DNA from 2 places in the Tuberibacillus sp. Marseille-P3662 genome. Region 1 is predicted to be linked to the other one. Evidence: riboswitches for the same ligand, from Rfam matches in the RefSeq annotation. Region 1 holds a riboswitch; the other holds the start of a gene.

Region 1 (4,077 bases):
ATTACCTAAGGTTCTGAACGGTTTGAAGACGATGGGGTGTCTTCGCCTTGGTCAGGTGACTTTCTTCCTGACAAAAACCATCCGCCAACCGCAATTACGATTAGAACACCCCAGAAGGTTAGTTTCCAAGCTGTACTGTGTACGAAATGTTCATTTAATACGCCGATGCTCGGATGTGCGAGTGTAATAACAGCTAGTTTGACACCGACCCATGCAACGATCATGTAAGCGGTTGTTTCTAGACCGGGACGTTTGTCAAGAAGTCTCACAAACCAATTCGCTGCGAACTTAATTAAAATAAGTCCTGCTACTGTTGCAGCCACGATAATTGCAAATTGTCCACCATCCATACCACCAAACCGTGGCAGTGGAGTTGGTGGCAATGTGACAGCAAGGGCGACAGCTGCCAGAATGGAGTCAATAGCAAAAGCAATGTCCGCTATGCCAATTTTGGCTACTGTTGTCCAAAAACCGGCTCCTTTTTTATTTTCATTATCTTCTTCGTGTTCTTTTTCTGAACTAAAGAAGTTACCATAAACATGTTTGCCGCCTAAGTAAATAAGATATGCTGCACCGATGGCCTGAACTTGCCAAATATCTGTCAAAAATGATATAAGAAAAATGGAGATGAATCGGAAAACAAACGCCATGTAGATGCCATAGTCAATGGCGTGTTTTTTTTGTTTGTCCGGTAAGTGTTTTGCTATGATCGCTAGAACGAGGGCATTGTCAGCTGATAGGATCCCCTCTAAACCGATTAATATTAACAAAGTCCAACCATATTCAAGCCAAATTGAGTCCATATCGATACTCCCTTCATCAGACGTAGTTTGTACATAAAAAAATACCTTTACCCAATTTTGGGCAAAGGCATTCAACACCAAATTAGACCTTTACCCAAATATAGGCAAAGGTCTTGCTAACAACTCAAACAGTTGCCAATGACGGCCGGGGTTTGATCCCGTAATGACGACCGTTATTGTTAAGCTACTCCCCTTTGACAACAAAAGGTTATTCAGTTCTGATAAGCTGATTATAGCATAAGGGAATAACGATGAACTGTCAACTTAAACGATTTTAAAGGGCGTAGGGATTGTGGCATCACACTTGGACAAATATCAAGAGGAACACATAGTGACATCATGGACGCACCATATTTGCCAAAATTAAGAGTAAAGGATGGCAAGTTTGGTTTAAATATTAAATCAAGGCTTGAAAATATGAATGGTCTGAAAAAGATGTTGTGAACGCCTTCAATACATGGTATTATGAAAACAAATAAATCGACTTTAATAAAACTCTGCTAGGGGTGCCTTCGGGCTGAGACGGAATCATCCGAACCCTTGGAACCTGATCTGGTTTGTGCCAGCGAAGGAAAGTAGGGGTTGACGGATGATCATACTTACGTTTGTCAAACCACTTTCCTGTTGGAGAGTGGTTTTTTGTATGAATTTTATTAAGGGTTGAGGTCGCTCACTTTTTATGGGATTTCGCTCATTTTTCGTAAAAATCGCTCAATTTCGGAAAGAAACGCTCACTTTTGGTGATAGAACGCTCATTTCTTCCGATAACCGCTCATTTTTCGGAGAAACCCGCTCATTTATGTTTCTAAGACATCATTCTTATTTTGAAGGGAGGGGGAGATGATGCCAGCCTTTCATGTCATATCAAATGGACAACAATCGTTGTCACAGTTTCTAAAGGTTTTAACATCGATTGAACCTTGGATTGATGCTGTCCACATTCGTGAAAAGCAGCGCACTGCATTAGAGATCAGGCAATGGGTCGAGGCAATGCTTGAAAATAAATGTCCCACTGACAAGATCATTTTAAATACTGGAGCTACAATGAACCACTTATCTGACATTGGCGGTATCCACTTGCCCGAAGATGACTCCCCGAAAAAATGGAAAGCATCTTATCCCCATTTACACGTTGGTTGCTCCAGTCATTCCAGTGATTCAGCTGCTCAAAAAGCGGAAGCAGGTGCTGATTATCTCTTGTTCGGTCATGTTTTTTCAACGGCTAGCAAACGAGGGCTCATGCCACAAGGCATTGAAACGTTAAAACAAGTGTGCCAAGCCGTCGATATCCCAGTACTCGCGATTGGTGGGATTCAGGCTGACAACGTGGCAAAGGTCATGGACGCTGGAGCGCATGGTGTCGCGGTGATGAACGGGATCATGCAATCGGAGGAGCCGGAGCGTGAAGCGGAGGCGATTCGGATGCAATTGGAGGTGCAAGGACATTATGGTTAAAAAATACGATGTCTTGATTGTTGGCGGAGGTGTCATCGGTTGTGCGGCGGCATTTTATTCAGCCAAAGCCGGCCAGCGGGTGCTTTTAGTGGAAAAGGACAAGATTGGATCGAGGACATCACAAGCAGCTGCCGGCATGCTTGGTGTGCAAACCGAACTTGATGGCCCATCGCCGCTGTATGACTTGGCGAAACGCAGCCGTTCTATGTTTTCTGAACTTAGTGAGGAATTACGTCAATTAACGGGGATTGATATTGTTTATCGGCAGTCAGGTGCGATGCGGCCGGCATTCTCAGAACAGGATATGGCACGTATGGAGACAATAGCCGATTGGCAGCGGCGTCAAGGGGAGACCGCCCAATGTCTGACACGATCCGAAGTGTTAGCGACTGAACCGGCTCTCTCAGACACGATTTCCGGTGCTCTTTATTTTCCTTATGAAGGTCAGGTCGAGCCGACTGATTTAACACAAGCTTTGGCACGAGCAGCGGTGCACTATGGTGCGAAATTGGAAGAACATAATGATGTTTTGGAAGTGATGGAAGAAAGTGAGAAGGTGACAGGGGTACGAACGTTAAAAGGGGATTATGCTGCTGATCATGTCATTGTCACTGCAGGGGTATGGAGTGGGAAGACAGACCTGACGCATGCTGATATTGACCTATTTCCAATTAAGGGTGAAGCCCTATCTGTACGCGTGGCTGAGCCCATGTTGTCTCGGACGATTTTTTCCGAATCATGTTACATCACACCCAAACAAGGGGATAAAGTCTATATTGGTGCTACAGAAAAACCTTATGACTATGACACGGATGTCACTGTGGACGGTGTTTACCAATTATTATCTTCTGCTAGAGCCTTGCTGCCAGCACTCAGCCAAGCTAAGATTGACCAGATCTGGGCCGGGCTCAGGCCGACAACCCGAGACAGGCGACCCTATATTGGTCAGGCACCTCATACCGAAAATTTATGGTATGGTTTTGGGCACCATCGCAATGGGATTCTACTAAGCCCTGTGACTGGCTGGCTGCTCGCACAACTGGTCCAGGGCCGGCAACCGGACATTGATTTAACACCATTTTCTCATTCCCAATATTCAAGCAAGGAGGTTTTGAAGTAATGGCTGTTGTTATTAATGGCCAAGATGTGTCATTACCAGAAGACGTTCACACAATCAATGATTTGCTAGGATTTTATCAATTGCAAGAAAAAATGGCGGTCGTTGAACACAATCAAACGATTATGAAAAAAAATAACTATGAAAAAAGTTACATTCAAGACGGTGATAAAATTGAAATTGTTCATTTTGTAGGAGGCGGATGATCATGTTAACAATCGGTCGATATCAATTTCAATCACGGTTACTCTTGGGAACTGGGAAGTATGATGACTTACAGGTACAAACCGAAGCGGTCCAGGCTTCGGAAACGGAAGTGCTGACGTTTGCCGTGCGGCGGATGAACATTTTTGAACCTGATCAACCCAATTTTTTAGAGGAAATCAATGTTCATCAATACACGTTATTACCGAATACAGCTGGAGCAACAACAGCGGAAGAAGCGGTCAGGACCGCGAAACTCGCGAAAGCTTCTGGACTATGTGATATGATTAAGGTCGAAGTGATCGGTGATCAAAAGACTCTATTACCAGATCCACTTGAAACGTACAAGGCCTGTGAAACGCTTCTATCTGAAGGATTTACCGTGCTCCCGTATATTTCTGATGATGTGATTTTGGCTAAGCGCCTGCAAGCATTAGGGGTTCATGCGGTGATGCCAGGTGCATCACCGATTGGGAGCGGTCGAGGGATCTTGAATCC
Region 2 (4,077 bases), on a different contig from region 1:
TTCTCATGAACACAGGTACGGTTATGATCAACTTTTTCAGTTCGTTATTCGGATTGGTATTAGTTTTGGTGATTGTTCCGTTTATTTTATTTTACATGCTGAATGATAAGGATCATTTTTTGCCGTCTGTGCTTAAGTTTTTTCCGGAAAGTAGTCGCGATGATGTGGCTTCAATTTTGAAAGACATGGATTCAACACTGGCAAAATATATCCAAGGGCAATTAATTGTCAGCACTTGTGTCGGCGTTTTGTTGCTTATAGGTTATTCAATCCTTGGTCTGCATTATTCACTCGTCTTGTCCCTCTTCGGCATGATGACGAATGTCATTCCATTTATTGGTCCTTATATTGCTGTCGTCCCAGCGATCATCGTAGCTTTGTTTCAAGATCCATTTATGGTGATATACGTTGTCATTATAATGTTGGTGGCCCAACAAATTGAAAGCAATTTTATTTCACCGAATGTTGTCGGGAAAGCCTTGGATATCCATCCGTTGACGATTATTTGTTTAGTATTGGCTGCCGGGAATTTTGCTGGGATTATGGCCGTTGTTTTAGCGATTCCGACTTATGCGGTGACTAAAGTGTTCGTGATCCATATCTATAAATTGTGGAAGACACAATCGAAGAAACAGACTTAGAGAAATAACCATCCCCAGACCATAAGGGGATGGTTATTCTTTGCTAGTTATGAAGATGTTTTGAGCAATGCTTGCAAAATCCCCCTATTCGTTTCCTCGTTTTTTCGAACAGCCTTTTGTGTTTTAGGATGGAACACCTCTCCACCCAAGATAGGCCATTCACCACATACGTCAAAACCACTGACATTATAATTTTTAACAAGACTTGTTAGTAATGCTAACAATCCGGTCATTGTCATTTTGCCTTGATCCCAGTTGGTGGCGGCATATGTCTGATCCATAACATCTTTATCAAGACTGATATATATGTGTTCCGATGGGATATTGGCCATAATAGCATTGATTCTTTCAGGTGTAATGCGTTCATTAGGATATAAAGAGACACGATTTCTAAGCCTGGGGTCGAGTTGTTCACGAGCTGATTCATCTGGGCCGACGATGATGACTTGCTGTAAATGATTTAGCTTGGCTAAAGCGTCTGCAACCCAAGAACCGCAGGTCATCAGCGATGTTTCCTTAAGCATATCGGTATGGTGGTCTAGTAGAATCAGTGTAAAAGGGGATTGGAGTTCGGATAAGAGTAAATAAGAAACATAATGGTAATTACCGCTGCCGATAAAATGGATACCGGTGTTAACGTATTGATGGAGGCGTTGTTGGATATGTCGCAAAGATTGTTCTTCACAAAAAAGGTTCGTATGTTGGATGTCATTAAGATTGATCCATTGATGTCTATAATCTTGAAGCAATCTTGACTGTGAATCGTAAGTGTCATCAAAGTTTAAAAATGTGATGTCCCTATTTGTCAGTCCCATCATCAAATCCTCCTCTATTCTTTTATCAATTATAACGTATTATCAGACTATTTTAAAATTTTGAGATTGGCCTATTTGAATCATAATTAAGTTTATGGTAGTTTGATAATAGAATAAGCACTGGGGGAGTCGGAAATGGCCGGCTGAGAGTGGGACCCGAAGAAGTCTCTAACCCTTTTACCTGATCTGGTTCACACCAGCGGAGGGAAGTCACGTATAAGTATAGCTATGACTTTCTGAACGCAAATCCTGATGAGGGGTTTGCGTTTCTATTTATAAAGGAGTGAAAGAGAAGATGCGGACAGCCTTAACAATTGCTGGTTCTGACAGCGGTGGTGGCGCGGGAATCCAGGCGGATTTGAAATCATTTTCTGCAAACGGTGTCTACGGCATGAGTGTCATCACGGCCATTACTGCCCAAAACACTGTAGGCGTCGAAGGCGTTGAAGACGTATCACCAGAGATGGTCAGCCAGCAACTTGATGCGGTATTGACCGATCTGCCAGTTGATGCTGTGAAAATTGGGATGGTTTCAAAGCCTGAGACGATTCAAATCATCACGGAGAAACTAAAATACTATCAACCGCGTTGGATTGTTGTTGACCCCGTGATGATTTCCAAAAGTGGTCACCACCTATTACATCCTGATGCTAAGGAGGCACTTGTTCAAACATTAATCCCGTTAGCATCGGTCGTGACACCGAATATTAAAGAAGCGGAAAACTTAGCTAATGCTTCCATTGAATCTGAAGAAGATATGGAACAAGCGGCACGCGATATCTATGATCTTGGATCACAGTCGGTCCTTGTTAAAGGCGGTCATTTAACAGGTGACCCAACTGACATATTATTTGACGGTGATTCGGTCCATAAATTGCTTGGGGATCGGAAGCAAACCAAGAATACTCATGGTACGGGGTGTACATTATCATCAGCGATTGCGGCTTATTTAGCACAGGGAGATGAAATAACAACAGCTGTTGAAAAAGGGAAAAAGTATATTGAGGGCGCGATTGCTCATGCCTTAGATCTAGGTAAGGGCCATGGACCGACCCACCATTTTTACCAATGGTATTTGGAAGCAGGAAAAAACTAAGGGGGATTCTTGTGATTCGTCAAGAAGAGATGAATACACTTTGTCACAAACTCATCCAGACTCACCCGCTCGTCCACCATATCACCAATCAAGTAACTGTTAATGATAGCGCTAATGCGACATTAGCTGTTGGTGCGAGCCCTGTAATGGCTGATAGTCCCAATGAGGCTGCAGAGATGGCCGGAGGGGCTCAAGCGCTTGTATTAAACATTGGTACCTTAAATGATCAGACCTTAACGGCCATGTTACAAGCCGGGCAGACAGCCAATCATTTGGGGATTCCTGTTATTTTGGATCCGGTCGGTGTTGGAGCAACGAGTTATCGCCGTCAACAAGTTTCAGAATTGCTGACTAAGGTTAAGCCAACGGTGATCTGTGGTAATATATCTGAAATTAAGACGTTAGCTGGTTTTGAATCGGAATCAAAGGGTGTTGATGCTGGCGATGCGTTTGATACGGCTTTCCAAGCCGCTAGAACTTTATCGGAGAAAATCGGTGCAGAAGTGGCTATTACTGGTGAAAGTGACGTTATTGCCAATCGATCCAATGTCCTGACCCTTAAAGCTGGACACTCAAACTTAGCTAAAGTAACTGGGACTGGCTGCATGGTTTCTTCGATTATCGCTTCATTTGCTGCGGTTGCTGAACATGCGCAGCTTGCTAGTATAGCAGGGGCTTTGACCATGGGGCTTGCTGGTGAATTAGCCGCGGAACGGTTAGCACCTGACGAAGGGATTGGTACATTCAGAATCAAATTGATGGATGCGATTGAGGCGGTCGTTACACAATCATCTTTAAATGTAGCGAGGGTGACAGCTATTGAAACCTAACATTGATTATTCGCTTTATTTTGTGACCCCGGATGTTAATGACACTCGCCTGTCTGAATTATTGAAAACGACCGAGTCTTTGTGTCGGGGCGGCGTGACCTTGGTGCAACTCCGTGATAAGACAGGGGACGGGGCTGCCTTCTATGATAAGGCTCGGAAAATTAAATCAATCACAGATAGGTTTTGTGTTCCCTTAATTATTAATGACCGTGTGGATATTGCTTTGGCTGTGGATGCTGATGGTGTCCATGTGGGTCAAGAAGATATTCCTGCCGGCGTTGTCAGGCGGCTGATTGGTGATGACAAATTACTTGGGGTGTCAGCCAAAACCCTTGAAGAAGCGGGGCAAGCAGAGACAGATGGTGCTGATTATCTTGGTGCAGGTTCTGTATTTCCGACATCAACTAAGAGCGATGCGGAGAGCTTATCTCTTCATGAATTGGAGACCATCACTCATAAGGTGGACTTGCCGGTCGTTGCCATCGGCGGTATTCAGCAGCAGAATTTACAGCAACTCCGTCATACCCATATTAACGGTGTCGCTGTTGTCAGTGCTTTGTACCAGAAAGACAATCCCGAACACGTGGCTCGTGAATGGAAACAACAAGTTAAACATACACTTAAGTGATCCGCAAAAAGGTTGACATTTTCTCTGTCAATCTTTTTAAATATACGAAACCTTTATGAGGGTTCAT

The links. Region 1 has a riboswitch for thiamine pyrophosphate ahead of B9Y89_RS03650 (thiamine phosphate synthase). Riboswitches for the same ligand answer to the same signal wherever they lie in the genome.
Region 2: it holds a riboswitch for thiamine pyrophosphate, as region 1 does, so the genes downstream of both, thiD (bifunctional hydroxymethylpyrimidine kinase/phosphomethylpyrimidine kinase) here and B9Y89_RS03650 (thiamine phosphate synthase) in region 1, are expected to answer to the same signal.

The regions. Positions count from the first base shown of each region.
Region 1 is NZ_FXBS01000004.1:14,606-18,682, reverse strand. Features, by position in the region: gene B9Y89_RS03655 (TerC family protein) at 6-803, opposite strand; TPP riboswitch at 1,296-1,394, shown strand; gene B9Y89_RS03650 (thiamine phosphate synthase) at 1,647-2,258, shown strand; gene thiO (glycine oxidase ThiO) at 2,251-3,378, shown strand; gene thiS (sulfur carrier protein ThiS) at 3,378-3,581, shown strand; gene B9Y89_RS03635 (thiazole synthase) at 3,584-4,077, shown strand, end outside.
Region 2 is NZ_FXBS01000003.1:145,816-149,892, forward strand. Features, by position in the region: gene B9Y89_RS02130 (AI-2E family transporter) at 1-641, shown strand, start outside; gene B9Y89_RS02135 (arginase family protein) at 689-1,456, opposite strand; TPP riboswitch at 1,569-1,681, shown strand; gene thiD (bifunctional hydroxymethylpyrimidine kinase/phosphomethylpyrimidine kinase) at 1,752-2,552, shown strand; gene thiM (hydroxyethylthiazole kinase) at 2,564-3,382, shown strand; gene thiE (thiamine phosphate synthase) at 3,372-4,010, shown strand.